DNA from 3 places in the Synechococcus sp. UW86 genome. Region 2 is predicted to be linked to each of the others. Evidence: predicted binding sites of a transcription regulator. Region 2 holds the regulator's gene; each other region holds the start of a gene.
What was found. Region 2 encodes NtcA, which controls nitrogen genes in cyanobacteria. Its sites were predicted from a motif close to GTANCNNNNGNTAC; they were not measured.
Positions count from the first base shown of each region.

Region 1: a site for NtcA is predicted at 5,557-5,570, ahead of urtA (urea ABC transporter substrate-binding protein). Genes of this name have one in related genera too.
Region 3: a site for NtcA is predicted at 5,419-5,432, ahead of DXY04_RS07730 (DUF4278 domain-containing protein). Genes of this name have one in related genera too.

Region 1 covers NZ_UCNU01000009.1:162,979-173,403, forward strand. The annotation lists gene DXY04_RS03285 (DUF1830 domain-containing protein) at 77-322, shown strand; gene urtE (urea ABC transporter ATP-binding subunit UrtE) at 356-1,066, opposite strand; gene urtD (urea ABC transporter ATP-binding protein UrtD) at 1,063-1,818, opposite strand; gene urtC (urea ABC transporter permease subunit UrtC) at 1,815-2,942, opposite strand; gene DXY04_RS03305 (branched-chain amino acid ABC transporter permease) at 2,947-4,101, opposite strand; gene urtA (urea ABC transporter substrate-binding protein) at 4,195-5,487, opposite strand; gene ureG (urease accessory protein UreG) at 5,597-6,202, opposite strand; gene DXY04_RS03320 (urease accessory protein UreF) at 6,202-6,873, opposite strand; gene ureE (urease accessory protein UreE) at 6,870-7,322, opposite strand; gene DXY04_RS03330 (urease accessory protein UreD) at 7,428-8,363, shown strand; gene DXY04_RS03335 (urease subunit gamma) at 8,382-8,684, shown strand; gene DXY04_RS03340 (urease subunit beta) at 8,695-9,015, shown strand; gene ureC (urease subunit alpha) at 9,019-10,425, shown strand, end outside.
Region 2 covers NZ_UCNU01000009.1:513,830-524,254, forward strand. The annotation lists gene pth (aminoacyl-tRNA hydrolase) at 1-137, shown strand, start outside; gene DXY04_RS05015 (DUF3146 family protein) at 137-394, shown strand; gene DXY04_RS05020 (resolvase) at 372-818, opposite strand; gene DXY04_RS05025 (DUF3084 domain-containing protein) at 815-1,966, opposite strand; gene ntcA (global nitrogen regulator NtcA) at 1,994-2,710, opposite strand; gene rph (ribonuclease PH) at 2,769-3,512, opposite strand; gene DXY04_RS05040 (cob(I)yrinic acid a,c-diamide adenosyltransferase) at 3,658-4,257, shown strand; gene dcd (dCTP deaminase) at 4,257-4,850, shown strand; gene thyX (FAD-dependent thymidylate synthase) at 4,861-5,583, opposite strand; gene DXY04_RS05055 (thioredoxin domain-containing protein) at 5,628-6,203, opposite strand; gene DXY04_RS12430 (hypothetical protein) at 6,267-6,770, shown strand; partial or broken gene DXY04_RS12530 (transglycosylase SLT domain-containing protein) at 6,858-8,537, opposite strand; gene glmM (phosphoglucosamine mutase) at 8,886-10,280, shown strand; gene DXY04_RS05075 (BadF/BadG/BcrA/BcrD ATPase family protein) at 10,267-10,425, opposite strand, start outside.
Region 3 covers NZ_UCNU01000015.1:84,075-94,499, reverse strand. The annotation lists gene DXY04_RS07765 (outer membrane protein assembly factor) at 1-529, shown strand, start outside; gene lpxC (UDP-3-O-acyl-N-acetylglucosamine deacetylase) at 529-1,356, shown strand; gene fabZ (3-hydroxyacyl-ACP dehydratase FabZ) at 1,353-1,808, shown strand; gene lpxA (acyl-ACP--UDP-N-acetylglucosamine O-acyltransferase) at 1,814-2,638, shown strand; gene lpxB (lipid-A-disaccharide synthase) at 2,638-3,819, shown strand; gene msrA (peptide-methionine (S)-S-oxide reductase MsrA) at 3,816-4,439, shown strand; gene DXY04_RS12360 (hypothetical protein) at 4,452-4,607, opposite strand; gene DXY04_RS12130 (hypothetical protein) at 4,648-4,800, opposite strand; gene DXY04_RS07735 (DUF3104 domain-containing protein) at 5,032-5,322, shown strand; gene DXY04_RS07730 (DUF4278 domain-containing protein) at 5,511-5,678, shown strand; gene DXY04_RS12125 (hypothetical protein) at 5,813-5,965, shown strand; gene DXY04_RS12120 (hypothetical protein) at 6,162-6,329, shown strand; gene DXY04_RS07725 (hypothetical protein) at 6,552-6,734, shown strand; gene DXY04_RS07720 (hypothetical protein) at 6,766-7,002, opposite strand; gene DXY04_RS07715 (leucyl aminopeptidase) at 6,999-8,468, opposite strand; gene DXY04_RS07710 (GIY-YIG nuclease family protein) at 8,525-9,097, opposite strand; gene DXY04_RS07705 (hypothetical protein) at 9,097-9,666, opposite strand; gene DXY04_RS07700 (response regulator transcription factor) at 9,762-10,425, opposite strand, start outside.

The DNA.
Region 1 (10,425 bases), 350 kb from region 2:
CGTGCTGATTCGGTGACCAATCAAACACTCCTCTTGTCTTAAGACCACGAGATTGGCATCATTCCAGATGCTCAAGATGATTGAGTGTGTTTACCAAAACGACACCAGCCGAATGGTGATCGTGAAATGCATTGGTGCCGACCACTTCTACCGAGAGAAGGTGGTGATGCCCACAGAGGTCTTTTGGTTTGAAGCCCCCGAGGATGCGCGCCTGGAAATCTGGAAAATGTCGATGACAGGGCAGATGCTGCACGTGCGTGCCGACGTAAGCGATTACGCCATGAATGAAGAGCCTGCAACAGAATCCATCTGGGCCAGCTGAACTGACCCAGAAGAAGCCATCAGAAGCGAAGCTCTAAACGCTCAGGAACTGATCAACAACCGTCTGGCTGAGTTCACTGGTTGAGCCACTGGCAACAATGCCGCCCCGTTGCATGGCGTAGTAGCGGTCAGCCTGGCGAACGAAGTGCAGATGTTGCTCCACCAGCAACACTCCGATCCCGGTGTCGGCGATGATCCGCCGAACAGCAGCTTCAATATCCTGAACAATGTTGGGCTGAATGCCCTCCGTGGGCTCATCCAACAGCAGCAACTTTGGCTTGCCAAGCAACGCACGGGCGATGGCCAATTGTTGTTGCTGACCCCCACTCAAATCGCCGCCCTTACGCGGTAGAAACTCCTGAAGGATCGGAAACAGCTCATACACGAATGGATCAATGTGGCGATGCCGGGCCAATCCACCCGGCAACGCCTCCATCCCCAAAAGCAAGTTTTCTTCCACCGTGAGCTGGGGGATGATCTCGCGACCTTGCGGCACATAACCAATCCCGGCCCGAGCCCGCTGATGCGGTGCCTGACGATCCAATTGAGCACCGTCGAACGCCATGGTTCCGGAGCGGGGGCGCAACAGACCGATCAGCGATTTCAAAAGGGTGGTTTTACCCACACCATTGCGGCCGATCAGACAAACCATCTCCCCCGATTTCACGCTGAGATCAACATCCCGAAGAATGTGACTTTCGCCGTAAAAGGTGTTGAGGCCTTGAATCTCCAGCAGGTTCGTCATTGGTTCTCCTCCTCAGTGGTGCCGAGATAAACCTCAATCACCCGGGGATCAACCTGCACCTGATCCATCGTGCCCTCACAGAGGACATGGCCTTGGTGCAGCACCGTCACCGGACTTTCAAGCCGCCGTATGAATTCCATGTCGTGCTCAATCACCAGCACGGTGTGATCCCCGGCCAACGACTTGAGCAGATCCGCCGTCAGATCGGTCTCCTCATCCGTGAGCCCAGCCACCGGCTCATCCACCAGCAACAGGTCGGGATCCTGACCCACAAGCATGGCGATCTCAAGCCACTGCTTCTGGCCGTGGGACAACGACCCAGCAGCCCAATCGGCACGGTTCTGCAGATTGACGATGCTCATCAGGTGATGAACACGATCGCGCTGCTCCCCATTCAGGCCCCCCACGAGCAATGACCAGGGCTGCTTCGGCTGGCTGACCGCTAAAGCCAAGTTCTCCTGAACGCTGAGCTTCTCGAAAACACGAGGGCTCTGAAACTTGCGGCCGATGCCAAAGCGCGCGATGCGGTGCTCGCGCGTTCCCACTAAGGAGCGTCCTTTGAAGACCACATCCCCTTCCGTGGGAGCGGTCTTGCCAGTGATCACATCCAGGAACGTGGTCTTGCCGGCGCCATTCGGGCCGATCACGGCGCGCAGCTCCCCAGGCTGAAGGCTGAGGTTGAGATCGCGCAGCGCCAAAAAGCCATCAAAACTGACGGTGATTTGGCGCAACTCCAATAAAGCCGTGCTCATGACTGAACCTCTTCCTGACCTTCAAGATCGAGACGTGGATAGGTCTCACTCCGACGGGCAATGCCGAATCGGTTGAGCCAGTTGCGAGGGCCATCGCCTCGGAACCAGCCAATGACGCCCTCTGGCAAGGCCGTCACCACGAGGATGAACAGGCCCCCTTGGATGAACAGCCAACTTTGGGGGAGAGCTTCGCTCACCAAACTCTTGGCGTAGTTGATAGCCACAGCGCCAAGGATCGCTCCCACTAGCGTGCCTCGACCGCCCACAGCAACCCAGATCACCATCTCAATCGAGAAGGGAACGGTCATGTACTGCGGCGAAACGATGCCCGACTGAACGGTGTAAAGCGCACCACCGATGCCTGCCAAACCACCAGCGATGGCGAAGACGATCGTCTTGAACAGGGTTGGGTTGTAACCGGCAAAGCGCAGCCGGGGTTCGTCATCGCGAATGGCGATCAACACGTCTCCAAACCGGCCCCGCACCACCCAGCGCAGAAACAGCCAGGCCAGGATCACCACCACAGAGGTCAACCAGAAGAATCCCCTCTGCATCTCCGGGGAACCCACCATCTGGCCGAACAGCTGGGTCACATCGGTTTTAAGACCGTTGGTGCCGTTGATCAGCTTCTGCTGGCCGTTGAAGAAATTGAAGAAAACAAGCAGGGCCGCCTGGGTGAGGATCGAGAAATAGACCCCCTTGATCCGGTTACGGAACACCAGGTTGCCGAGCACGGCAGCCAGCACGGCTGGAACCAGCCAGATCGCCACCAAGGTGAACAGCGGGGAATGGAACGGCTCCCAGAAGGCGGGCAACCGATCCACGCCATACAGGCTGAAGAACTCGGGAATGCCATTGGGCAGATCACCCGAGCTGTTGAGCTGCAGGTACATCGCCACGGCGTAACCGCCGAGGGCAAAAAAGATGCCCTGGCCAAGGCTGAGCAACCCGGTGAAGCCCCAGATCAAGTCGATACCCAGGGCAACGATCGCCAATGAAAGGAAGCGACCCAACAGATTCAGCCGAAACACCGGCAAAACAGCGGGCGCGGCAACGATGGCCGCAACGATCACCACCCAAAGGATGATCAAAGGCCAACGGCGTTGTTGAAAGGCTTGGAACATCAGATCAGGCCTCCACCATGCGTCCTTTTTGCGGGAACAGACCCGCGGGACGGAATTGAAGGAACACCACGATCAGAGCGAACACCATCACCTGGGCCATGCTCGTGGTGGCGAAGAAATTCACCGCGCCGGCCAGGGGAGCTGGCATGTCAGGCCAGATCGTCAGCAGACGTCCAGCACCGATCAAGTCGGTGAGCAGGCCAATGGCAAAGGACGCGAGCACGGTGCCCAACAGGTTTCCGACGCCACCGAGCACCACCACCATGAAGCAGCCCACGATGTAGGAGCCGCCCACGTTGGGGCCCACCGAACCCAGCAGGGAAACAGCAACCCCCGCCACACCGGCCAAACCGGAGCCGATGCCAAAGGTGAGCACATCAACGGTGTCGGTGGGGATGCCAAGGCAATCACTCATCGAACGGTTCTGAGTCACAGCACGAATGCGCATTCCCCACACGCTTTTGTTGAGGAACCACGTCACCCCAACCACCGCAACGATGGTGATCACGATGATCACCAGGCGCGGCACGGGAAAGGTGATGTCCATGAATTCGATCCCGCCGCGCATCCATTTGGGTGCCGTCACATCCACATTGCGGGAGGTGGCCCTGGCGATGCGGCTGATTTGTGAGGCCAGGCCACCGGCCAGCAGCACACCGCCCAGGGCTGAAACAGCCCAACTCCCCGCACGCACCAAACGAGCCCGAGGCCCCGAAAGAAGCGAGGAGGGAAGCAGCAGCGGCAGGCCAAAGCCCAGCACCAGCGCCAGGATCAGGCCGGCGGCGTGGGCCAGGGCAACACTCCGCACGAACTGCTGAAGAATCAAGCTGACGCCCCAGGTCGCGAGCAGGGTCTCCAGCGGGTTGCCGTAGAGCCGGCGAATCACGGTACGTTCCAGCAGGATGCCGACCACACCACTGACGATGAAAGCCAGGGGAAGCGCCACCAGCACGTAGGCGTTGTAAACCGGCTGCAGCGCAGGCAGCTTGAAGATCAGCTGCACCACGTAGGTGGTGTAGGCCCCAAGCATGATCAGCTCACCATGGGCGAGGTTGATCACGCCCATGAGGCCGAAGACAATGGCCAGTCCGAGGGCGGCCATCAGCAGCACCGAGCCGATGGCAACACCGTTGAACAGGCTTTCGAGAAGCAGTTGCACGGACGTGTGAAACGAAGCGTTCAATGAAACGACGAAAGGAGGAGCCCGTCACCGGGCTCCTCCCTGAAGAGCAATCAGGCTGTGATCAGAAGATCAGAGCTTGTACTTCTCACCCTTGGCGGCGTCGGTCCAGTCGCAAGCGAAGCCCTTGGAGCTGGGCTCGAACTGGTTCCAGGCCTGAGGAGCCACGGGGCCATCGGTGGATTCGAGGATCTCGAACTGGCCGTCAGCAGTGATCTGGCCGATGCGCACGGTCTGGGAGAGGTGGTGGTTGGGCATCACCTTCACAGGTCCCTGAGGAGCGTCAAACTCGATGCCGACCAGGGCCTCACGCACCTTGTCGTCGTCGAAGCTGTTGGCCTTCTCGACAGCCTTCTTCCACAGGTAGACCATGTTGTAGGCCGACTCCTGAGGGTCAGCGACCTGGCGGTCGGCGCCGTACTTGGCCTTGAAGTCAGCAGCGAACTTCTTGGATGCCGGGGTGTCGATCGACATCATGTAGTTCCAAGCGCCGTAGTGGCCCTCAAGGAACTCAGAACCGATGGTGCTGATCTCCTCTTCCGCGATGGAGTAGCTCATCACGTAGTAGCCGTTATCGGGGGTGATGCCGGCGTCCTGGATCTGCTTGAAGAAGGCGACGTTCTGGTCACCATTCAGGGTGTTGATGATCACACCACCGTCAGGCAGGGCCTTCTTGATCTTGGCGATGATCGGAGCAACCTCGGTGTTGCCCAGGGGCAGGTAGTCCTCACCGACCACTTCGCCACCCAGGGACTTGAGCTGTTCCTTGGTGATGGTGTTGGAGGTGCGGGGGAAGACGTAGTCCGAACCCACGAGGAAGAAGGGCTTGCCAGCGGCAGGCGACTTCTCATACATGAATTTGGTGGCAGGCTCCGACTGCTGGTTCGGAGTGGCACCGGTGTAGAAGATGTTGTTGGAACACTCCTGACCCTCGTACTGAATCGGGTAGTAGAGGAAAGCGTTCTTCGACTCGTACACAGGCAGCATCGCCTTGCGGCTGGCGGAGGTCCAGCCACCGAAGACCACGGGCACCTGGTCCTGGTCGATCAGCTTCTTGGACTTCTCAGCGAAGGTGGGCCAATCGGAGGCACCGTCCTCGACGATGTACTCGATCTTGTACTTCTTGCCATCAACTTCAACGCCACCGGCGGCGTTGATCTCATCGATCGCCATTTTCTCGGTGTCCACCAGGGTGGACTCGGAGATGGCCATGGTGCCGGTCAGCGAGTGCAGGATGCCGACGGTGACGCTGTCGTCGTAGTCAACGTTGGCAGCCTTGTCACCGCCACCGCATGCGGTCACGGCAAGGCCCAGCGATGCCGCGGCCATGCCGGCGAACAGACGCTTAGAGAGAGAAGAGCTCATGGTGTTCCAAAACAGGAATGTGCCTGACGGCAGCTGATGGAAGGTACGGATCAGCGCGTCCTAGTTTTGGTATCAAGAAGAACTAAATAGCGAGCCCAGCAGCAGCGAATCATCGATTCGGTAGCTGTTGCAACAGGAACCCCACCACCTGCTCCAGGCCTTCGCCGCTGTGGAGATTGGTGAAACACCAAGGCCGGTCTCCCCGCATCCGCCGGGTGTCCTGTTCCATCGCTGAAAGATCGGCACCAACCTGGGGAGCCAGATCAATCTTGTTGATCACCAGTAGGTCAGAGCGGGTGATGCCAGGCCCTCCTTTACGGGGGATCTTGTCGCCGGCCGCCACATCAATCACGTAGATGCAGAGATCCACCAGTTCCGGACTAAAGCTCGCCGCCAGGTTGTCGCCGCCGCTCTCAACCAGAACAAGATCGAGATTCGGAAACTGCGTCTCCAGCTCCGCCACGGCAGCTCGGTTGATCGAGCAGTCTTCACGGATCGCTGTGTGAGGGCAACCACCGGTCTCCACGCCACGGATCCGCTCTGGATCCAGGGCACCCGCACGGGTGAGGAACTGGGCATCCTCCTGGGTGTAGATGTCGTTGGTGACCACCGCGAGCTGGAGCTCGTCGCGCAAGCGGCGACAGAGGGCCTCCACCAGTGCGGTCTTGCCGGATCCCACAGGGCCCGCCACCCCCAGGCGCAGTTTGCTGCTCATCAGCTTCGAAACAGGCGTGAATACAGCTCAGCATGGGCAAGCTGCGCCATGCCCGCACCCACACCGCTGCTCCAGAGCTGCTGGGGATCGGCCGCCTGGAGCTGCTGCGCTTGGGAGGCAATCAGCAGCAGCAGCCGCTGTTGCAGCACCTGCGCTCGGGAGGGACCCAACGGCAGCAGCCGCACCGAGGCACTGAGCTGATTGGCAACCCAGCCGTAGAGGTACCCCTCCACCATGTCTCCCCCTGAAACCGACAGGCGCACAGCGGCCCAGGCCCAAGCCGCTGGCCAGCTCAGGGCCACAGGTTCAGGCAGGTCGTGCCCCATATCCGACATCAACTGCAGCAGCGACATCCCCATCTGACGCTGCTGCGCTCGCAACTCCGCGGCCTCGCGGGTGGCCAACAGCCAACCATCAAGATCGATCAGGCGCCCCTTGGCCGCCGCATCGGCCTGGGTGGACCACCCCACCAAAGCCTCCGCCAGAGGCCTTAATGCCGCGGCTTCCAGCCGCACCGCGCCCCGTTGCAGTTCAGCCTCCAACCAAGCCTGGATGGCCTGCTCATCGGCGATGGAGCCCGCCTGAATCAACACCTCCAGCCCCTCTGAATAGCTGAAGGCACCCACGGGCAGGGCAGGGCTGACCAGTTGCAGCAACGCAAGGGACGTCATCCGTGCTGATGGCCTCCATAGGCACCGCCTTCAGGGGCAAACGGCTGCAGACAGCGACTCACCGTCAATCCCCGCCCTTCCAGCATCGTGGCGAGAACGGAATCCTCCGGCAGCAACAGCTCCTGCTCATGCAGCTCCAGGGCGACATGGCGATTGCCCAGGTGATAAGCCGCCTGCAACAGCTCCAGGGGATGCGATCCCTGCACCCGCAGCAACGCCTCCGGCGCTGCCGTCACCTCCACAACGGTCGAACCGGACTGATCCCCCAACAAGTCACCGGGCTGGAGAGAACCCTCACGGGGCAACTGCAGAAGCACCGGACGACCGCAGGAGGTGGTGCGACGGCCCCGCAGCACCGTGCGCTCTTCGGCCGTTAACGGCAACTGCAGATTGGCCGTGGCACTGCTGTTCTGAAGGCGCTGCTCCAACACGACCACCGCATCCGTCACCAGCAGCTCCTCTCCAGTTCCAAAACAAAAGCGTGCCGATCAATCAGCAGCGCTTTGGTGTGCATTGCTACAGAGTTGAAGCCGGTGGCGGCGGAGCGTGAGGCCATGCAACGTCTCGATCCCTGGCACGGCCGCTGCGACCTGCAGTTTCATGCCACCAACGGCAGCACCAAACACCAGGGGGGCTGCACGGCTCCGTTCAAGCTGCTTCGCAGTGAACGCGGAGAAGACGGACGCTGCGAGCTGCCGGTGCTGCACACCGCCGGAGGCCTGGTGGGCGGCGATCAACTCAGCCTGGACTTCAAGCTTGAGGCCAACAGCCGCGGCCTGATCACCAGCGTGGCGGCGCAGAAGGTTTACGGATCGATCGGCCGCAGCCGCCTGCAACCCGAGGGCTGCTTTGCCCATCAACAGGTGCGCTGCTCACTGGCCAGCGGCAGTGACTTCGAATGGCTGCCGCAGGAACTGGTGCTGTACGCCGATGCCCTGTTCGAGCAGCAGCTGACGGTGACCCTGCCCCAGGACGCCTCCTTTCTCAGCGCAGAGATCGTGCGCTTGGGCCGAACCGCCGCCGGCGAAACCCTGCAGCAGGGACGGTGGCGCTCGAGCCTCACCATTCAGCGCCTCGCAGGCAACCGCTCAACCTGGGAGCTGGCGGATCGGGTGGAGCTCGGCGGCGCCAGCCTGGACAGCCCGCATGGGTTGGGAGGCGCGCCGGTGTTCGGAACACTGGTTTGGGCCGCACCGATGGCCATGGGTGCCGAATCAACAGCATCACTGCTGGAGGGAGCGCGGGCCGACCGCGAAGGCCTGACGGGCACAATGCGCTGCGGCGCCCTGAATCAGGGCCTGATCGCCCGCTATTCCGGCGAGTCCAGCCGTGATGCCCGCTTCTGGTTCAGCCGGATCTGGGAGCGAACGCGAACGATCCGGGGGCTGACAGGGCCTCGCATCCCCAGGGTCTGGCCCCTGCAGGAACAGCCTCTGCGCCGACAAACGTCCACTGTGAACGCTTTCGAGGCTGCAGCGGAGACACACTGAAGAAGACCGAGCTTCGCCATGCATCTCAGTCCCCAGGAAAAGGACAAGCTCCTGATCGTGACCGCGGCACTGCTTGCTGAGCGGCGCTTGAACCGTGGCCTGAAGCTCAACCACCCCGAAGCGGTTGCCTGGCTCAGTTTTTTGGTACTGGAAGGCGCCCGTGACGGCAAGAGCGTGGCGGAGCTGATGCAGGAAGGCACCACCTGGCTGCGTCAGGACCAGGTGATGGAGGGCGTGCCCGAGCTCGTCCATGAGGTGCAGATCGAGGCCGTCTTTCCCGATGGCACCAAGCTCGTCACCCTGCACGACCCGATTCGCTGAGGCAGAACCCATGGCACCTCTCATCCCAGGCGAACTGCTCCCCGAACCGGGTGAACTGGAGCTGAATGCAGGCCGGCCCGTCACCACACTGAGCGTCTCCAACAGCGGCGACCGGCCGGTGCAGGTGGGCTCCCATTTCCATTTCGCCGAAGCCAATGCCGCCCTGCAGTTCGACCGGGCCGCAGCCCGCGGTCAACGGCTCGACATCCCCGCCGGCACCGCCATCCGCTTCGAACCCGGCGACAGCCGCGACGTGAACCTGATTCCCTTCGCCGGTGAGCGACGCGTCATCGGCTTCAACGGCCAGATCAACGGACCCCTCGACGCCTGACCCATGCCCTACCGCATCTCCCGCCAGGCCTACGCCGAGACCTACGGACCCACCACCGGCGACAGGGTTCGCCTGGCCGACACCGATCTGATTCTGGAAGTCGAAAAGGACTACACCGTCTACGGCGATGAGGTGAAGTTCGGCGGCGGCAAGGTGATCCGCGACGGCATGGGCCAATCCCAGACCCCTCGAGCCGAGGGCGCCGTCGACACGGTGATCACCAATGCCCTGATCCTCGACTGGTGGGGCATCGTCAAAGCCGATGTCGGCCTCAAGGACGGCCGCATCGTGGGCATCGGCAAAGCCGGCAACCCCGACACCCAGGAGGGGGTGACGATCGTGGTGGGCCCCGGCACCGAAGCCATCGCTGGGGAGGGCCACATCCTTACGGCGGGTGGCATCGACACCCACATCCACTTCATCTGCCCCCAGCAGATCGAAACGGCACTGGCCAGCGGCGTCACCACGCTGATGGGCGGCGGCACCGGACCGGCCACCGGCACCAATGCCACCACCTGCACCCCCGGCGCCTTCCACATCGGACGGATGCTCCAGGCCGCCGAAGGCCTGCCGGTGAACCTGGGCTTCTTCGGCAAAGGCAACGCCAGCACCCCGGAAGCGCTGGAGGAACAGGTGCGCGCCGGTGCCTGCGGCCTGAAGCTGCACGAAGACTGGGGCACCACGCCCGCCACCATCGATGCCTGCCTATCCGTGGCCGATCGGATGGATGTGCAGGTGTGCATCCACACCGACACCTTGAACGAAGCCGGCTTCGTGGAAGACACGATCGCCGCCATCAAGGGACGCACGATTCACACCTTCCACACCGAAGGCGCCGGCGGTGGACACGCGCCGGACATCATCAAGATCTGCGGCGAAGCCAACGTGCTGCCCAGCAGCACCAACCCCACCCGGCCTTACACCCGCAACACGCTCGAGGAGCACCTCGACATGCTGATGGTGTGCCACCACCTCGATCCGAAGATCCCCGAGGACGTTGCCTTTGCCGAATCACGGATCCGGCGCGAAACGATCGCCGCCGAAGACATCCTTCACGACCTGGGCGCCTTCTCGATCATCGCCAGCGACTCCCAGGCCATGGGCCGCGTGGGCGAGGTGATCACCCGCACCTTCCAGACCGCCCACAAGATGAAGGTGCAGCGCGGTGCATTGCCGGAAGACTCCGCTCGCAACGACAACCACCGGCTCAAGCGTTACATCGCCAAGGTGACGATCAACCCGGCGTTGGCCCACGGCATCAGCAGCGAAGTGGGGTCAATCGAAACCGGCAAACTCGCCGATCTTGTGCTGTGGAAGCCTGGCTTCTTCGGCATTCGCCCGGAACTGGTGGTGAAGGGCGGTTCGATCGTCTGGGCCCAGATGGGCGATGCCAACGCCTCGATTCCCACC
Region 2 (10,425 bases):
GCAAGGCGGAGCAACCCTGTGTGGGCGCTGTTCTCGATGCTGTTCTGGATGGGATTCAACGTCTTCAGCGCCAGAGCTTTGAGCGCGCTGGAACCTGGATCAACGGCTTCCGCTATGACCTGGAGTCGGTCGACTGATGCCGGCACTTCCGGCGACAACGGCCCATTTGCGTGTGCTCCGCCAGTGTTTTCAAGCCAAGTGCGTGGAGGGTGAAGTTTCTGCTGGAGGGTTTGAGTGGCAGTTTTCCTGGGCCTTTGATCGCGGTGAATTGGTAGTGGAGCCATCCCTGGGACGTGCCCTGATCGAGGATGCCCTGCGGCGGTTTCTGGTGCGTTCTGATTACAGGCTGGAACCGGGGGGTGATTACACCTTCATGGTCCGGGCCAGGTTCTGAGCGAGAACGTGGGAGCAGGCTCAGGCCATTTCAGGCGGCATTGCAGGTGCTCCTCAAGCATCACCAAAGCTGCAACAGCATCCAGATCCACCGGTGGAACGCGCAGTCCTGCCGGCAGCATCCGTCGCCAACCTCGAGCCGGCCATAGCGCCCAGTAACGCTGTCTCGCCCTCAGGGTTGTTCCCTGCTCCGGAACCACGGTGAGATGGCCCAGCCGTTCCAGTCGCTGGATCCAGGCTCGGCTTCCCGTGCCATCGCCGATCAGGATGCGGTCGAGAGCGCGGTCTTGATTCCAGTGCTCCAGCCAGGGTTCGACGGCCTCCGGGGCCAGCACATGCCCTTCGCGCACGAGGCCGAGCTGAAGATCGGCCAGCACAAGACCACATTTGCAGCGGCCTGGATCGAGGACGGCCACCCGTTTCATGGGGAGGCCTGAATGGTGACGACGACAGGATCGGCACTGTCGCTGACCCCTGCGGAAATCACGTCCAAGACCACGCTTTGGCTGGTTCCTTCCATGAGGGTCTGGGCCAGTTGGGAGAGGGCTGATCCATCGAACTGAAGGCCTTCGGTCAGGGATCCCCGCCGCTGCACTTCGGCATAGGCCGAGGCCAGGAGAAGGTTCAATCGTGTGCGAATGCCCTCTGGAGTGCGTTCATCCGGTTGCAGTGTGGTGGTGGCCAGCACGTCTCCGCGTTGGGTCACCGGCCGGTTCGGACGCACCTCGGGGAAGGCGTACACCGCTGTTTCACCTCGCAGCACATTGGTGGCTGAGTGCAGCGAGATCACCCAGGTCTCCGGTTTGCGGATGATGCTTTGCAGGCGTTCCACATCGCTGCGCGGAACGCGGATCAACTGCCGTTCGGGTGCTTCGCCAGGTCGCACTTTCCTGTAGGCGTTGAGATTGGCCTCCTGCAACAGCCTGTCGACAGCCTGTTTGGCCTGGTCCGGAGCATCGAGTCGAACCGTTGCTCTTGCCAAGGTCTGTCCGCTGCTGATCACCACCGATCCACGCCGCAAGGCGACCAGATTGCGTTCCAGTTCTTTGAGTTCCTGCTCACCGGCTCGGATGCGGCTGCGAACGCTGTTGAGTTCGGCTTCCGTGCGCTGGATGTCCGCATCGCGGGAGGCGATGTCCTGGCTGAGGCGTTCACGTTCGGCTTCGAGTTGGGCCAGCTCCTTCTGAAGAGGAGCCAGTTCGAGGCGCAGGGTGTTGGCCCGTTGCTGTGATTGCTCGAGCTCAATGGCGATCCGTTTGGTTTCCGTTTGGGTCTTGTCCCGTTCCCGCTCGGCTGCCTTTAGCTGCTGACGGCTGTCTTGGAGTTTCTCCTGCAGGGCATCTAGTTCAAACAGGCCCACCCGCAACTGCCGGCTAACCAGAAGCATCAGGCCAAGTGAGAGTGCGCTGATCAGGCTGCCGGTCAACACCGTGATCAAAACGGCGGTGCGCCGTGGGCGCATGCTGAACAAACTCAGTCGCGCTTTGCCGACGCGGCTGCCCAAGCGGTCGCCCAGGGTCGACAGCACGCCCCCAAGCACCAACAGAACCAGAATCAGTGCCCAGCCGCTCATGGCTGCACAAGTCGGGCGATGGCAGGCCTAGCTGAAGCGTTTGGCCAGCGCGATCGGATCCAGAACGGTGATTTTCTTGCGGTCAATCTGAACCAGACCGGATTGACGCAAGTCTCCCAGCAGACGCGTGATTGTGACGCGTGTTGAGCCAATTGCTTCAGCGATGGCCTGATGGGACAGGCGCAGGTCGATGGTGATGCCCAGCTCATCTGCCACGCCGAAGTCCCTGCAAAGCACCAGCAGGAAGCTCACCAGCCGGGATGACATGTCCCGATGGGTGAGGGTTTCAATCATCGTCTCGGTCTGCAGAATCCGGCTGGAGAGACCCTGAAGCAAGCGCAGGCCAACGCTGGTGTCTGCTTCGATGGCGGCCTTCACGGAAGTCGCTGGTGCCGTCACCATTTCGACCCGGGTGAAGGCCACAGCGTGATAGAAGCGGTCGGACCGTTGGCCTGTCAGCAGTGACAGCACCCCGAAGAGGCTGTTCTCGCGGAGCAGGGCCACGGTGATCTCTTCTCCCGATTCGTAGACGCGGGACAGACGAACGGCTCCCCGGCGGATCAGATACACCCGTTCTGCGGGATCTCCGGGGAAAAAGATGGTCTTGTTGCGATCCACCAGTTCACTGCTAGCGCCATCGAGATCCCGGATGATCTCCAGCAGAGAACGGTTGGCGGGCTCTGCGCTGGGAGCTGGGGCCACCATCTGCGGGGCGTATCGGCTGAAACCTCGGCTACTGGTCATGACAACCCCCTGGTGTGGCGAAGTTACGGAGCCGGCGGTGGCCGCCATGTAGCGGTTATTACGTAACGCTGCTGTGCTCGTTGAAGGCCTGGCGTTGCGCCTGCATCAGGGATGTCAATCCCGGCTCTGCTAAATCCAGCAGCTCATTGAGTTGGCTGCGACTGAAGGGCGCACCCTCCGCAGTTCCCTGGATTTCCAGCAGACGGCCATCGCCGGACTGCACAACGTTCAGGTCCACCTCGGCTCGGCTGTCTTCGCTGTAGTCCAGATCCAGCAAGGCCTGGCCATCAACCAAGCCCACGGATATAGCCGCCACCTGATCGATCAGGGGCGATTGCTCCAGCACTCCTTGGTCCACCAGGGATCGGCAGGCTTGGTCCAGGGCGAGCCAAGCCCCGGTGATCGAGGCCGTCCGGGTGCCGGCGTCCGCTTGGATCACGTCGCAGTCGATCAGCAAGGTGCGCTCCCCTAGACGCTCCATGTCGATTACGGCGCGCAGGCTTCGGCCGATCAGCCGCTGAATTTCCTGGGTGCGACCCGAGAGTTTCATCAGCTCCCGTGATTGCCGCTGTGGGGTGGATCCGGGCAGCAACCGGTATTCGGCGCTGAGCCATCCCAATCCTTCTCCCTTGCGCCAGCGGGGAACCTTGTCCTCCAAGCAAACGCTGCAGAGAACAGCGGTTCGGCCGGTGTGAACCACAAGGGAGCTCAAGGCAAACCCCATGGGATTCCAGGTCACCGAGAACGGTCGCAACTGCTGCGGGCGACGGCCATCAGTGCGTTGTTCAGGGGATTGGCTCATCGTTGGTGTGCAGTTCGTCAAGCCTCGCAGGCGGTTGGTTCTCGCCCTGTCCAAACACCATGGGTGGTGTCAATCCCCTTGTGGAATGTGATCTCGCCGCTACATTCAAGGTCTTGCCGGGGTCGCCCGGACAGATGCTTCCGTGATGACCACAAGCCTCGCCGACCCCCAATCCTTCCAAAATTCCCTGGATCGGGATCAGCAGGCCTTGCAACGGGCGGGCCTGAGGCCCTTGCCTGCCGTCTCTGATCCGCCACCCCTACATCTGGTGGCTCCCGAAGGGCAGCTGCAAGTGCATACGTCGCCTTATCGAGGCAGTTTCGCCACTGTTCTCAGCCAGGCCATGCGAGCTGCCGGCTTGGGCAGTCGTGTTCTGATCAGTCAGTTCCTCAAAGGGGGCGTACAGCAGGGACCGGCCGGCCGGGTGCAGCTCTGCGGAGGCCTCGTTTGGCTGCGGCCGGAAGTGCCCCTCTGCCTCTCCTCGCCGGGGCATCCCGGTGGTGCGGATGCGGTGGCTGAGGTTTGGTCCATCTGCCGTCAGCATCTGATCCAGGGAGATCTCGACCAGCTGGTGTTGGATGAACTCGGCCTTGCCGTGGCCTTCGGATACCTGGATGAGGCGGACGTGATTGCAGCCCTTAAGCAGCGGCCCGCTTCGATGGATGTGATCATCACTGGACCTGCAATCCCCGCCGGTGTGGTGGAGATGGCAGATCAAGTCACGGAGTTGCGCCGAGGTTTCTGATGCTCAAGTGCGATCGCTGGATCACTGAACAGGCCGGGCAGGGAATGATCGAGCCATTCCAGAGCGGTTTGGTCCGTCACCTGGAGCCGGAACAGAAGCTGCGGCCAGTGCTGAGTTTTGGTTGCTCCTCCTACGGCTACGACCTACGCCTTTCTCCCCAGGAATTTCTGATCTTCCGGCATGTTCCAGGCACGGTGATGAACCCCAAGCGGTTCAACCCGGCCAACCTCGAACCCACTCCCCTTCATGAGGATGAAGACGGGCGATATTTCATTCTCCCGGCCCATTCCTATGGCCTCGGTGTGGCCCTGGAGAAGTTGAGGGTTCCCCCCAACATCACCGTGATCTGCTTGGGCAAGAGCACCTATGCTCGCCTTGGAATCATCGTGAACACCACCCCGGCAGAAGCGAGCTGGGAGGGTCACCTCACCCTTGAATTCAGCAACAGTTCTGGTGCTGACTGCCGCATCTATGCCGATGAGGGCATCTGTCAGCTGCTGTTTTTTGAGGGTGATCCCTGCTCGACCACCTACAGCGATCGACAAGGCAAGTACCAGCACCAACCGGAACGGGTGACGCTGGCCAAGGTCTAGTTCTCTCTGATTAGGGGGCCAAACGCGCCCGGTGCAGCCTGCTCTTCTCGTACCAGGCTGCAAATTCAGGGGCCCACTCCACCATGTGGGGCCACATCAGATCACAGAGCTGGCGGATCTCCAGCTGGGCATCGAGCTTGGCCCGCAGGTCCATGAAGTGCAGGAACGCCCGCAGGCTGAAGCTCACCACAAAATGCTGGCGGTAGTCGAAGGGAAGGATGCCGCGGGCGTGCTCCTCGGCGAAGCCCGCCCTGAGCAGATCCCTGTAGCGCTCGGCGGCGCTATGGCAGAGATCAAGATCCTGTTGGCGTAGTGCTTCGGTGTAGGCGTATTTCTTGCCCTGCCGATCGCTGTACTCGCCGATGGGCCTCAGATAGAACACCTCTTCCAGGTCCAGGGCTCCATCCGCTGCACGGCAGATGCGTTCACCGGTGTAACGCATCGACTGCACATCGAAGCTCACCCCAACCCGGTGGGTGCGGGCCTGCTGCATCACCGAGTGCGGGAACCAGCCCACGTTCAGCACGATCTGCGCATGCTCCATCGGGCCGTAGTGGCCGCGCTCTCCAGAAAGCAGCCGTTTCACACAGATCTCTCCAGCCCGCTGCTCATCGGGCCAGGTGGCACGATCTCCGGCCACGAATCCTTCGCTGTAGTCCTGATGCATGGCGGCGTACACGCATTGCTGCGGGTTCGGCGTAGCTGCGATCAGATCGACCCGAAAGCGGTCCATGGGAGCGTCAGAGTGACGAGTTGTGGTGATCATGGCGAGGCGTGTCAACCATGGCTGCGGGGCCCCGCGTTGGCTGGGCTCGAGGCCCCTGCCATCGCGTTGTTCGCAGAGGGGGGCGTCAGCAGCTGGCTGATGTTGCCGACGCCAGGCAAGGCCGGCAACGGCTGATTTTCAAGCAGTGCTGTGGTGAGCAGCTGGAGTTCCTCAGCGCTGCGCAAGCCGAGGGATCGTCCCTTGGCTTCCCCCTCAGCGTTGAACAGGTTCAACTGGGGAATGCCGTTGACGTCGTAGCGATCAACAAGATCTTGCCAACGGGGGTTGTCGACGTTGACCAGAACAACATCGAGTCGATCTCCCGATTGCTTCTCCAAAGTCAGCATCGAAGGTGCCATCTCTCTGCAGACCTGGCACCAATCGGCGTAGAACTCGATCAGCGTTGGGCGTCCATTGGTTAACGCTGTTTGTGGGTCGAGGGATCGTCTCGCCAGCTGCTCCATCGGGCTTTCGCTCTGAATGCCACCGCGTAGGACCACAAGGCCCATGGCCAGAGCCACCGCAATAAGCACCAGCACCCATCGCTGCGCTGTGCCCAGGGGCGAAGACTCCGGGGTGCCTGTCATCGCACGTCAACCGCAGCGATCACTCTGGCAGCTCCTTCGAAAGGCCGCCGCTACCTTGACGCTATGCCAATTCTGCGACTGCTGAGCCTTCCGGTTCGGGCGCCGTTGCTGACGGTGCTGTTTCTCGTTGCGGTTGTGCTCGGCAACCATTGGCAAATTGTGCAGCCCTCCTTCACGTCCCTCTACGGTGTGAGTGCGGCCTGGTTCTGGGGTTTCGTGCTGCTGCAGACGCAGGTGGTTGTCGTCTTCTGCACCATGCCCGATCTGCTGTTGCGCCAGGTGTCGTTGCTGATGGCATCGAGTCGGGTGATGACGTTGGTGGTCACGCTGCTGTTGGTGATCACCGGTGGCATCTACCTGCTGAAGCTCAATGTGCTCACCGACGTGTTGATCTTGGCCTCAGCCGTGCTGTTGGCCAGGCTCGATCTCATCCGCATCGGTGTTCTGCCCGCCGCTGGGATCTGCCTGCTTCTGATGAGTTTGGTTGTGATCGCTGGCATCATCGCCGGCACGCTTCTGCCCCACCCCAGCGCCATTCTCTTTGCAGAAGGGTTGATTGCCGCCTAGGTAGCCGAGCAGATTGTCGAGCACTTTCTTGGTGTAGAAGCGTGTTTCCGGGTAGGGAATGCGTTCAACCCAGAGCGCATCGTCGTCTTGATCCGTGGGTTGCTTCCAAGAAGCCACAGCACCAGGCCCGGCGTTGTAGCTGGCAATGCTGCGGAAGGGGTCGTCCTCCCATTGCTCCAGCAGGTGGTTGATGTAGCGCGCGCCCAGTTCGAAGTTGTTGGCGGGATCTTTCAGCATCAGCGTGCTGGTTGGTGCGTCAGCCATCTCTGTGGCTGTGGAGGGCAGCAATTGCATTACGCCAACGGCCCCAGCAGGGGAGACGACACCAGGAGCAAAGCGTGATTCCTGTTTGGCGATCGCTCGCAGCAGGTTGGCCTGAATACCTTCTTGCTCTGCTGCTGTCTTTATCTCGGCTTCGAAGATGCGAGGGAATTGGCTGCGATGCAGAAGGCCCCGTTGATGGCAGCTCGGATCACGCCAGCGGAGGCTGAGCCACCAGAGCTGATCCAGTCCCATCCAGGTGTCCCCGATGGCCAGGCGCAGCCTGCCTTCGGCGAGACGTTCTTCAGGTGGCGGCGGGACTGCAGGGTCTGCCTGGGCCTGCCAGGCCTCCCAGGCGGCGTGAACCTGGCCCAGGCGCCATAGCTCGTTCACCAGGCGGTGATGACTGTTGAGTGGTTGCCAGGCTGGCGGCTCCTGCTGCGGGTCTGGGGATCGCAACGCCAGAGGTTCGGCCACGCCCAGGTGCTCCATGGCGCGCCAGCGGTAGTAGCCCCCGGGGAAGGCCCCGATCAGGCGGCGCCAGGTGCGTTCTGCCTTTGTCGTTTCGCCGAGTTGCTTGTGGCTAAGTCCCAACCAGAACAGCCGCCGCGTCTCCAACGGTGGAGGCAGGTGGTCATCCTCATCGGGGCGTTCCAGCAGGGCGCGGGCACGATCCCAATCCTCAGCCAGAAACGCCTCGCGGGCGAGGTCCCATTGGAGTTGCCAGATGTCGGGGTCGTTGGGCCAGCGGCTCAGGGCGGCATCCGCCCCGTCGCCGCCGGCGAGTCGCACGCGAGCTGCGGCAACAGCGGCTGAGCGCTCCTGAAGGGCGGCCGGAAGGGCATCCAGAACCCCAGGCTGGGCATCAAGCGGTTCGCTCAGGATCCGCGCTGCTTCAAGGCTGGCGGGGTGGTTTGGGTGGTTCTGCGCCAGCGTCAGCAGCCGGGCTGTACCCGCACCAGGGTCACCATCCAGCAGCAGAGAACGACCGATGGCCAGCTGGGTCTCCGGGGAGGCATCAAGTTCCTGAAGACAGGTCAATGCGGTGTCGGAATGGCCTTGTTCTGCGAGTGCTTGCGCCAAGGTCTGGCGCTGGTCGGGTTGAGGTGCCTGCGCCCCCGTGGCCTCGCAGGCGTCACGCATCAGCCCAAGGGCGCCGGCTCGGCGCGCATTCCAACGGGCCAGATGCAGGGCGCCTTGATGGCTTGCCAGCGCTTCGGAGCCATCCCGAGTCGCCAAGGTCAGTGCTGCGGGGTGCGCGGGTTGCTGCTGGAGCAGCTGCTGATGAAGAACGGGGTCGTTGTCGCCAAGCGCCAATCGCGCCCAAGAGGAGCCGGGTGCTGCGGGAAAGCGATCCAACAGGCGCTGCCAGATCTCAGCAGCGTCCGATGGCTTGCCCTGGGTGGCGGCGGTGAGGGCTGCCCGTTCGAGCACCACGGCCGCCATCGGATCGCGCCCCCAGCCTTGGCCATGGAGCAGTTGCGGTGAACCATCCCTGGCCAGCATCAACAGGGCGGCTTCTCGACGGGTCTGCGGATCGATGGCCCAGCGGTAGTGCTGCCAGAGCCTTGCCTGCGAGACCTCAGGCGTGAGGCGCTGATGCTGCTTGTTAAGCAGTTGCTGCCCGCCCCATGCAGCCAACCCACTGAAACCAGCAACCGAAAGCAGCAGCAGCGTTCCGATTCGCGGCCCTGCCTGCACAGCCAACCTGGAGCTCGTTTCATTCTGATGGTTCAAAGACAGTTGGCGAGCCTTTGATCGCCTGCAGGCCGTGGAGGGCAGAGCTGCACCTGTCACGTCCTTGGGAATCACCCTCAGAGGTGCTTCCTATGGTGCTGTCCACGATTGAGACCCATGGTTCAAAAGGCGTGCTCCCCGATCGGCCCCGCTCTCGGTGACGCTGCGCCAGGGTTTGGAACCGATGGGATCCGTGGGCTCGCCGGCACGGTTCTCACCCCCGCCTTGTGTCTTCAGGTGGGCTATTGGGTCGGTCGGGTTCTGCAGGCGGAAGGTCCTGTTCTGATCGGGATGGACTCCCGGACCAGCGGCAGCATGGTGGTTGCTGCCCTGACGGCCGGTTTGACGGCGGCTGGTCGCGATGTGTGGACCCTTGGGCTCTGTCCGACGCCGGCGGTTCCGTTGTTGATTCGCCAGCTGGGGGCCGCCGGCGGCCTGATGGTCTCCGCCAGCCATAACCCCCCTGCAGACAACGGCATCAAAGTGTTTGGGGCGGATGGCGCCAAACTCAACTCCTCTCGTCAGGCCCAGGTGGAAGCCGGTCTGCAGGGGCAGACGCCCATGGCTGAGCAAGGAACATTTCGCTGCGGTGTGGCGCGATCTAGCGCCGATCTTCTGGATGGCTACAGGGAGGTGTTGCAGCAATCGGTGGCTGAACGGCGACTGGATGGCGTCCCCATCGTTTTGGACCTCTGCTGGGGATCCGCGACGGCGTGCGGTGCTGATGCCTTCCGCGCCCTGGGCGCTGATCTCACCGTGCTCCATGGGGAACCCGATGGCTCCCGCATCAACGTGGCTTGCGGTTCAACCCATCTGGAACCGCTGCAACGGGCTGTGATCGAGCGCGGCGCGGCAATGGGTTTTGCCTTTGACGGTGATGCCGATCGGATGCTGGCGGTGGATGGCCGCGGCCGCATCATCGATGGCGACCACGTGCTGTTCCTGTGGGGATCTGTGCTGCAGGAGCAGCAGGAGCTCCCTGATCAGCGGTTGGTGGCCACTGTGATGTCGAACCTTGGCTTCGAGAGGGCCTGGCAGCAGCGGGGCGGCACCCTTGATCGCACGCCGGTGGGGGATCAGCACGTCCATGCCGCCATGGTGGCCAGTGGCGCGGGCCTCGGTGGAGAGCAATCTGGCCACATCCTTTCCGCCTCCCATGGGTTGTGTGGCGATGGTGTTCTGACCGCCGTGCAGTTGGCCACCCTGTGCCATGCCCAGGGCATCAGCCTCAGCGATTGGTTGGACCGCAGTTTCCAGGCCTACCCGCAGAAATTGGTCAATGTGCGGGTGATGGACCGTTTGCGTCGCAAGAACTGGAGCACCTGCAACGCGCTGACCGATGCCATTGCTTCGGCGGAGCAGTCGATGGGCGAGACCGGTCGCATTTTGGTGCGAGCCAGTGGCACTGAGCCCGTGCTTCGGGTGATGGTGGAGGCCGAGCAGTCGGACGCGGTAGAGCATTGGACGGGGCATCTGGCCGCCGTTGCCGAGGAACATCTCAACGTGGCCTGAGGCTTAAGGCCTCGGCCATCCTGAGGGCACCATCACAGGCATCCCCCTTGGCCTTGCCCCATCGGGCCTCAGGTGTCGACTGACGGATGGCCTGTTGCACGGCTGTGCGGAACCCCTGGAGATGGGTGACGGCTCCTCCATGGCA
Region 3 (10,425 bases), on a different contig from region 2:
GCAGTTCCTCGGCATCAACAACGACTCCCCCACCTTCAACCGGTTGCGGGCGAGTTACACCCAGTTCTTTCCCGTGGACTGGCTCAAAATCCACAAGGGTTGCCGTCCCCGGCCCGGCGAGCAGGCCGATTGCCCGCAGGCCATCGGTGTGCAGATCAAAGGTGGCCTCCTCATGGGTGAAGCCCCTCCCTATGAGGCGTTCTGCATGGGCGGATCCAACTCGATTCGAGGTTGGTACGACTGCGATCTTGCTGTTTCGAAGGCCTTCAGCGAACTCACTCTCGAATACCGCTTTCCTTTGATCAGCATCTTCTCCGGTGAGGTGTTCATGGATGCCGGTACTGATTTCGGCACCCAAAAGGATGTGCCCGGCAAGCCCGGTTTGTTGCTGGACAAGAGTGGCTCCGGTGTTTCCGTGGGTACCGGCGTGATCGTCACCACACCGGTGGGTCCGCTGCGTGTGGAGGTGGCCAGTAAAGACTTCAGCTCCGACTGGCGGTTCAATCTGGGCGTGGGCTGGAAGTTTTAGTGACCAACTGGCCTCAGGACTATTCCGCTGGTTGGACACTGGCGGCGGAAACGTCACGTTCGGGCGTTGGTCTCCACACTGGAGCTGAGGCCACGGTCGAGCTACGGCCGACGGATCAGCCGGGGTTCCACATGCGTCTGCCCGGGATGGAGCAGCCGATCCAGCTGCGGCCGGATCAGGTGCGCGACAGCCAGTTGTGCACAACCTTGGATCTGGGCTCCAGCAAGGTGGCCACCGTCGAACATCTGCTGGCCGCTCTGGCCGGTTGTGGGCTCAGCCATGTGGAGATTGGCCTCAACGGCCATGAAGTGCCTCTGCTGGATGGCTCTGCCCTGGGTTGGGTGGAGGCCATTGCCATCGCTGGGTTGTTTCCGGCGGCCACCCCGCGGCCGGCTGCACCGCGGCTCGAGCAACCCCTGTTGCGCACCCGCGGCAACAGTGTGATCACTGCGACTCCGTCCGATTGCTTCAGCGTTGTGGGCATCATCGATTTCCCGCAGGCGGCCATCGGTCGCCAGCAGTTCGCCCTGGAGCTCACGCCCCAACGCTTCGTTGATGAGATCGCTCCGGCACGCACCTTTGGATTTCGGGAGCAGGTGGAGCAGCTGCGCGCTGCAGGATTGATCCAGGGCGGAGCCCTGGACAATGCCCTGGTCTGTGACGGTGATCAGTGGATGAATCCACCGCTGCGGTTCGAGGATGAACCAGTGCGCCATAAGCTCTTGGACCTAATCGGCGACCTGGCCCTCGTCGGTTTTCCCCAGGCACAGGTTCTTGTGTACAAGGGATCCCATGGTCTTCACACCGATCTCGCAGCCGCTTTGTGACTGAATCCACCACCCCAAACGTCGTGCTCACCAGCGAGCAGATCGCCGGTTTGCTCCCGCACCGTTACCCCTTCGCGCTGGTGGATCGGGTCATCGCCCATGAGCCCGGGGTTTCGGCCACGGCGATCAAGAACGTGACCATGAACGAGCCCCAGTTTCAGGGGCATTTCCCCGAGCGTCCCCTGATGCCAGGGGTGCTGATTGTTGAGGCGATGGCGCAGGTGGGTGGTCTGATCGTGACCCAGATGCCCGATCTGCCGAAGGGACTGTTCGTTTTTGCCGGTATTGACGGGGTACGCTTCCGGCGCCCCGTGGTTCCTGGAGATCAGCTGGTGATCCGCTGTGAACTGCTCAGCCTCAAGCGCAAACGTTTCGGCAAGGTGAAGGCGGAGGCCACGGTGGACGGCGATCTGGCCTGCTCCGGGGAATTGATGTTCTCCCTGGTGGACTGAGCGGAATGTTGCAGCAAACGGCGTCACAGCAGATCCACCCCACGGCGGTGGTGGACCCCAAGGCTGAGCTTGCCTCCGGCGTGGTCATCGGCCCGGGTGTGGTGGTCGGCCCTGAGGTGGTGATCGGTGAGAACACCTGGATCGGTCCCCATGCCGTCTTGGATGGTCGGCTGACCCTGGGCCGTGACAACAAGGTGTACCCGGGTGCCTGTCTCGGGCTTCCGCCGCAGGATCTCAAGTACCGCGGTGCCAACACTGAGGTGTTGATCGGTGATGGAAACACGCTGCGGGAATGCGTGACGATCAACCGCGCCACCGATGAGGGCGAGGTTACCCGCATCGGCAACGGCAACCTACTGATGGCCTATTGCCATCTGGGCCACAACTGCGATCTCGGCAACAACATCGTGATGTCCAATGCCATTCAGGTGGCGGGCCACGTGGTGATCGAAGACCGTGCGGTGATTGGTGGCTGTCTGGGCATTCACCAGTTCGTTCACATCGGTGGAATGGCGATGGTGGGCGGGATGACCCGCGTCGACCGGGATGTTCCCCCCTATTGCCTGGTCGAAGGCCATCCCGGTCGGGTGAGGGGGTTGAACCGTGTGGGTCTGCGGCGGAGTGGGTTGGCTGCCAACCATGACGGTGCCGAACTCAAGCAGCTTCAGGAGACCTGGACCCTGATGTATCGCTCTGACCTGGTGATTGCCGACGCGCTTCAGCAGGCCCGCAGCCAGCCCTTGCTGCCGGCGGCTGAGCACTTCTGCCAGTTCCTCGAAGCCTCCATGGGGCAGGGCCGACGGGGGCCGATGCCAGTGCAGGGCCGCTGATGGTTCGGCTGCTGATCAGCACCGGGGAGGTTTCCGGTGATCTGCAGGGCAGCCTGTTGATTCGCGCCCTTCGATTGGAGGCGGAACGACGGGGGCTTGAGCTGGAGGTGCTAGCCCTTGGAGGCCCGCGCATGGAGGCGGCGGGTGCGGTGTTGATCGCAGACACGGCGCCGATGGGGGCGATCGGCCTTTGGGAGGCCCTCCCCTTGATTCTTCCCACGCTGCGGCTCCAGTCCCGGGTGGATGCGCTGTTGGAGGAACAGCTCTTTGATGGGGTGGTGCTGATTGATTATGTCGGGGCCAATGTGCGCTTGGGCACACGGCTGCGGCGCCAGCAGCCTGAGCTGCCGATCACGTATTACATCGCTCCCCAGGAGTGGGCCTGGCGCTTTGGTGATGGCAGCAGCACCCGTCTGCTGGACTTCACTGACAGGATCCTGGCGATCTTCCCAGCCGAGGCCGAGTTCTATGCCGCCCGCGGTGCGGATGTGAGCTGGGTGGGCCATCCCCTGCTGGACAGCTTCCAGAACCTGCCGGAGCGTGCCAGCGCCCGCCGTGAACTTGGCCTGGATCCCGAGGCGCCGGTGCTGTTGCTGCTGCCGGCTTCAAGGCCCCAGGAGCTGCGCTATCTGATGCCACCCTTGGCCCAGGCGGCAGCCCTGCTGCAGCAGCGCCACCCCGATCTTCAGGTGCTTCTTCCCGCTGGGCTTGCGGAGTTCGAAGCCCCCCTGGCGGCAGCGCTGCAGGAGGCCGGTGTGCGCAACGCCCGGGTGATTCCCGCTGCTGAAGCGGATGGGTTGAAGACCACCTTCTGTGCGGCGGCGGATCTCGCCTTGGGCAAATCCGGCACGGTGAATCTGGAGCTGGCCTTGCAGGGGGTTCCCCAGGTGGTGGGGTACCGCGTGAGCCGACTGACGGCCTGGGTTGCCCGCCACGTGCTGCGCTTCCAGGTGGATCACATCTCGCCGGTGAATCTGTTGCTCAAGCAGCGGTTGGTGCCGGAGCTGCTCCAGGACGAGCTCTCGGCCGAAGCCCTGGTGGAGAGGGCGCTTCCTCTGCTGACTGACACCCCAGAGCGCCGGGCCATGCTGGAGGGGTACGCACGGCTGCGGACCACCCTGGGTGCTCCTGGGGTCACCGAGCGGGCGGCCAAGGCCATCTTTGATCAGGTGATCGGATGAAACGAATCCTGCTGCTGCTGTTCACCTGCCTGCTGCTGCTCAGCTGGCCCCAGCGCGCCATGGCTGAGCTGCAGACGGCGGTCTTTGCCGGTGGCTGTTTCTGGTGCATGGAGCACGACCTGGAACATCTGCCTGGGGTGCGTGATGCCGTAAGCGGCTACAGCGGCGGGCAGTTGGAGCGCCCCACCTACCGGCAGGTGAGCAGTGAGACGACGGGGCATCAGGAAGCGGTGCAGGTGCGCTTTGATCCGGATCAGATCAGCTACGCGGAGCTCCTGCGCAGCTACTGGCGCAATGTGGACCCTCTCGATGGCGGCGGCCAGTTCTGCGACCGCGGTGATTCCTACCGGCCGGTGATCTTCACGGTTGATGACGCCCAGGCTCAGGCGGCTGAGGCCAGTGCGGCGGCGGCGGCCCGTGAGCTCGGACAACCCCGGTTTGCTTTGAAGGTGGAGCTCCGACAGGCGGCTCGCTTCTGGCCCGCCGAGGGATACCACCAGAACTACGCGGAGAACAACGCCGTCAAATACAACTTCTACCGGTTCAGCTGCGGTCGTGACCGCAGGCTCGACAGCGTCTGGGGCGACAACGCTCGCTCCGGTAGCGCCTGGGGGAAGTAAAGCTGTCGCAGCTTATTCCTCTGCTGAGCGCCCGCGGATGCGCGCACGGTCGCTCAGCCAGATGATCACCCGCGTGATCGCCCACGCGAGGGCGACGCCCAACAGGATCGAGAGCAGCGACTCCACAGCACAGCACTTGAGAACACCGGCACGTGCCGGTGTTCTCAATATGCCGATCTGAGCAAGGAATGCGTGGGGACTGTTGCGATCAGTCGCTTGCTTTGGCGTCCTTGTTCTTGTCTTTTGCTGGCTGTGTTGTGGCCTGAGGCTTGGATGCCGCCTTGCAGGCCAGGGAGGCTTCTAGGCGCTGCAGCTGCGCTTCGCGCAGGGCATCGGAAATGCTGAGAGTGCGGTCAGTCATCGATTGGCGTTCTCGACAGCGGCAGGCTCAGGGCCCTGTGCGATCGAAAGGGGGCCTACGGATCTGAAGACTTACGAAACCTAGACGCCCACGGGGCAACGTCCAGGGAGCAAAAGTGCTTACGTCAGTGTCTGGCAACACGTCTGCGCGTCAACGCCAGCGCGATTGACGGCTTGCCCAACCCATATCGCCATGGCTATGAGTACAGGCGTACTGATTCCTGGGTGGCTCATGTCGGTTGATCACGGTGATCTCGCGGTGAAGGCGGAGGCTCCCTTTCTCCACGTCCGCCCAGGGCACTTTGTGATCGTCGCTGGAGACCAGCTCGATCAAGGGGATTGGTGGATGGGGCAGGTGCTCTTCTGCGAGGGAAGTGCTCGCCACCCCAGGCTTCCGTCGCTGTTTCAGGTGGCTGACGTGGATACGGGCGTCATCAAATGGATCAATGCCGATGCGGTCTCGGATGTGATCTGGTCGATGGATGGATGGCCCACCAGTGCGCCTGTCTCTTCCGGCTGTTGATCAAGAAGGGCTGTTGATCGAGTAGGGGCCTTGATCAAGGGGCGGTGTGTATTCGCGCGAACGGCACGGGCTTGACGGCTGTCTTATAAGTGGTTTGTAGCGGTTGCTACAAAACGTTCACCCCCTCTTGGGGGCGCAGATGCTCCAAGCCATGGAACGGGGACTTGGATTTCTTCGAGGAACATCCAATGACTGCACTTCTCTATCGAGGCCACACCTACGCAGCAGCTCCAGCCACTCCCAAGGCCTGCGTTGAATTGACCTACCGCCGCGAGCACTACAACACCTGCCGCCAGGAACTTATCGGCCAAAGCCGCCGCACCCTCACCTACCGGGGCGTCACCTACACCAAGTAGCCCGAAGCACCCGTTGGTTCCTGCCCCTGCCCCCTTTCAAGGGCAGGGGCTTTTTGTTGGGCAGTCGGATGGAGGCAAGCCACGGTCCAAGGGAGATCCCGACATCCTGTGGGCGAGCCAGTCAGCATTCGCCGATGGGATCGGATCTCACCGCCATCGTGATCTCCTCGGTGTTTCTTGGGGTGGGTTTTGTGATTGCCAAGTTCTTCCCCGAAGCCGCGTTGCTGGCGGCGGTGTTCCTGGTGGGGTTGGCGATTCTCAACGTCGCCCTTGTTCTTGTGGCCTGATGCCCAAAAAAAGAGGGGGCGTTCCCTAATCACCCCCGCTCGACGCATTGCCCCTTCACCGAAAGAAGCCCCCGCAGGATGGCCTGGGCTCCCGTTGCTGGTCGTCGCCATTACGACAAAAAGGCCGGGCGCTGCGGGCGCCCTCGCTGCGTTGACAGGGGCCGCACCATGAGCATGTTCACTATGAACTTTTTTCATGGCAAACGTCCGCGAGATGGTCAACACCCATCTGCCCGTCGCGCTCAAGCTGATCAACAGCGCCTCCCTGATTGCGATCGCGCTTTCAACCCTTTGCGCTGCTGGCTCTCTGCGTGAGATGTCTGGCAGGTCTGCTGCTCCAGCGGCTGTCACTGAAGCCAACTGAGCCCAATGAAATGGAGCGATACCCCGTATCGCTCCAGGGGATTTGCCGCCCGTTACTTGATCAAATCTGGTCGAATTCCTTAAGAAACCAACATCCAACCTGTTGAAAAGATTAAGCGCGGCAACCTGATTGATTCAGCAAGTTCTCAGTGAACAGACGGGTTTCCGGCCATCGACGATGCTTCAGCCCATGCTTACGATCAGGCGGTGAGAGGAGGGTTGTATGTATCTGCTGACCATTAAGGATGGTCTTGGCACCCGTCATATCGGTCCCTACGCGTCGCCGAAGCACGCATCGGATGATCTCGATCGGGTGTTGGAAACCTGCTCCGAGCGAGCACGGTGGCAGATTCATGCATTGGAAACCCCAGGCCGCGCACTCGAATTGCAGGCTGTCGCTTCCTGAGGATTTTTCGTCCTGAACCTGGGCGCCCTGATCAGTTCTGACGTCGTCCTGGAAAGCCTCGGGTCAGTCCGCTGTCGATCATCAGACCGATGCCGGCGTTGATGCAGATCAGGCTGAGGGTTCCGTACCAGAACCAGGGACCTGCGTCCTTGCCCAGCATCTGAACCACCTTGCGGCTCACCGCCTCGCCGAACAGGCAGAGGCCCACCGGGAGCAGCAGCACCCCCAGCTGGGCCTTGATGTACCAGCGCACCGGGGAGCGGCTCATGACTGGGCCAGCACCCAGTTCACCAGGGTGCGCACGCCGTAGCCGGTGGCACCAGCGGGATTGACGCCTTTGCCCTTGTCACTCCACACCGGGCCGGCGATGTCGATGTGCGCCCAGGCGGTGTCTTTGGCCACGAACTCCTTGAGGAACAGGGCTGCCGTGATCGAACCACCGGGCCGCGGGCCGGTGTTCTTCATGTCGGCCAGCAATGACTTCAATCCATCCCTGTAGGACTGCCGCAGTGGCATGCGCCAGAGGCCTTCACCGCCCGTCTGAGCAGCGGCATCGAGGGCCTCCGCCAGATCGTCATTGTTGGACCAGAGCCCGGCCATCTCATCCCCCAGGGCAATCACGCAGGCTCCGGTGAGGGTGGCTAGATCCACCACGGCATCGGGCTTCTGCTCACAGGCGTAGAGCAGGGCATCGGCCAGGGTGAGGCGGCCTTCGGCGTCGGTGTTGTTGATCTCAATCGTCATGCCGTTGGCGGCCGTGACGATGTCGCCGGGGTGGACGGCGGAGCCGTTCACCATGTTTTCGCAGGAGGCCACCACCATGTGCACCTCAACGCCAGCCGGCTTGAGTTCGGCGATGCTGCGCATGGCACCGATCACAGCTGCACTGCCGCCCATGTCGAACTTCATCATGTCGATCTGGGCGGCCCCCACCTTGAGGTTGTACCCGCCGGAATCGAAGGTGAGGCCTTTGCCCACCAGGGCAACGCGGCGTTTCACTTCGCCCTCGGGGCGATAGATCAGGTGGATGAACTTGGGGGGCAGGTCGGAGCCCTGGCTCACCGCAAGGAAGGCCCCCATGCCCTTGGCTTCGCAGTCGCTGCGCTCGAGCACCTTGAGTTCAAGGCCGTGGTCCTTGGCGATGCCGGCGGCCGTGTCGGCGAGGGCTGCTGGCGTGACCACGTTCGGAGGGGCCGCCACCAGCTCCCGGGCCAGTTCCACACCGGCGCAGGTGGCATTGACGGCCGCAAAGCCGCTTTCGGCGGCGGGGTCGAGGTCGATCAGCTCCAGGGCCTCGGGGATCCGGCGCGGGTCCGGCTCCTTGCGGAAGCGCTGGTCTTTGTAGAGGCAGAGCCGCACCGCTTCAGCACAGATGCGGGCGGCTTCTGTGGCCTCGGTTCCCGCCCAGGGCAGGTGCAGGCCGAGGCTGCCCTCACAACCGATGGCGGCCTTGGCGGCCCGGGCGGCGGCGCCGCGCAGGCGCTCGGCGTCGATCCCATCGCTCTCGCCCAGGCCCAGCACCACCAGGCGCTGCGGGCCCCCGCCCAGGGGCGTGATCACTAGTTGGTCGCCGGGCTTTCCTTTGAACTCCTGCTGCTTGAGGGCCTCGGTGATGCCGGCAAAGCGTTGTTCCAGGGCCGTTGCCGTCGCCTCGACATCGCCCTGGGGCAGCCCCACCGCAAGCACATCGCCGTTCCACTCCTGCAAACCGGCGGAGGACAGGGAGAAGCGCATGGGTGGACGCGTCAACAAAGGATGAGCGTAGCGATCCTTTGCGACGCCCTCGGCCCTCAGAGCTCTGCGGTGAAGGGGGTGGCCCAGCGCTGGCGGGTTTCCTTGTTGAACGGCGGCCACCAGCGTTGGATCAGCTGTTGCTCCAGGGCCCGCCGGGCGCGGGTGGCCCGGGGCACATCGCAGCTGAAGCGGATGCTCAGCTGGGCGCTCAGCTCACAGCGCTGCAGGGCTTCGCCGTAGGCGGCGAGGTAGGCCTTGCAGTCGTGATCACCTTTCCAGCGGCGCTCGGCAGCCAGGGTTTCGCCCACATACAGCAGAAGCGGCTGCTCGAGCTGGGCTGGTCTGTCCATCACCAGATAAATCGCTGCTCCGCGGTGGGACGGTTCCGGCCAGCGCCAGAAACTCATCGCCAGGGGGGTTAGGGCCAGTGGATCAATGGCCGCAGCGGCGTCATCGGGACTGGCACCGAACAGATCCCCCTGGGCCGCGCCGGCCCGTTCGCCGCGGAACTGAGGCGCTTGATGGGCATGCAGCCGCTCTTGCCAGGCGAGCAGCTGCTCCCGTTGCAGGGGCAGATCAGGCCCGTTGTTGAAGGCCAGAGCGCCGGTGGAGAACAGATCCCCCTGCATCAGGGCAGCGGCAGGCTGGGCCCGGTGCGGCGGTTGCCGAAACTCACCCGGCCGATCAGGGCTTCCACGCTGCTGGCGGGCAGGCAGAGCCGCTCCTGCAGATCGGCCAGATCCTTGAAACCGGCCCGGCGGCGTTCGCGCATCAGGTTGGCCAGCCTTTGTTCAGGCCAGCCCAGCAGCGCCAGCTGATCGGCGCTGGCGTTGTTGAGGTCGAGGGGAGCGGCCTGCTGCTGTGGTGGGGCATCGCCGTGCCACTGAAAGAGGAGGTGGGGGGTCCAGAGCCTGGCCAGATCACTCGGCAGCTCCAGCAGCCTGAACAGATCATCGGCACTGGCGAATTGCACCCCACCCCGCTGCAGCCGCACCAGCAGATCGGCTGTGTCCTGGCTGCAGCCGGGCAGTTGCAGCCACTGATCGCGGCTGGCCCGGTTCACATCCATCACCCAAGCCGGCGGCTCGGGCACGGTTGGTAAAGGTTGCGCGGGGGCCGGCCGGGGTGGTGCTGGCAGCTGTCCGGTGGCCTGCAGCACCCGCCTGGCCAGGGGATCCAACCAGTGGCTGCGGGGCATGCTGCTCAGCAGAGATGGGCTGACCTTAACGAGGGTGCAGGGGCTGCGTCAGCGCAACTGGCGCATCTGGTCGTTCTGACACCGAGCGGGTTCTTTCAGGCCGAGGGGGTCCAGCGGGGAATCGGCAGCGGTGGATCCACCAGGTTGCGCTGAAAGGCGATCAGCACCGCCTGGGTGCGGCTTTTGGCATCGAGTTTGCGCAGCAGTCCGGTGACGCAGTGCTTGGTGGTTTCAATCGAGAGGTGCAGCTGATCGGCAATCTCCTGATTGCTGAGGCCCTTGCAGAGCCCGCGCAGCACGTCTTCTTCCCGCAGGCTCAGCACGTCTCTGAGGGGATGGGCGGCGCCTTTGGGGCCACGGTCGTGGTTGGCCACGCCGGCAATCACCGGATCCATGTGGCTGCCATCGCTCTCCATGGCGCGCAGCACGCTGAGCAAGCCGCCGTTGCCGATGCGTTCATGGCTGCAGAGCCCTTCGCATTGCGCCTTGGCCGCGGCGTGAATCGTGCTGAGCAACGGACGCTGAATCAACATCAGGCAGCGCAGTGAGGGCTGCTGGGCCTTGGCGGCCGCCACCAGGGAGGGGCCGGTGCCGCGCTCGAGCTGGTCGCTGCAGATCAGCAGATCAGCGGCTGAGTTGCGAAGGCAGGCGAGGGCTTCTGTTTCGGTGCTGGCGGCCCCCACCAGGGAGCCGATGCCACTAAGGCTGTGCACCAGGCCGCTGATCAAGACGCGATCGGCGGAGGCCACCACGATGCGG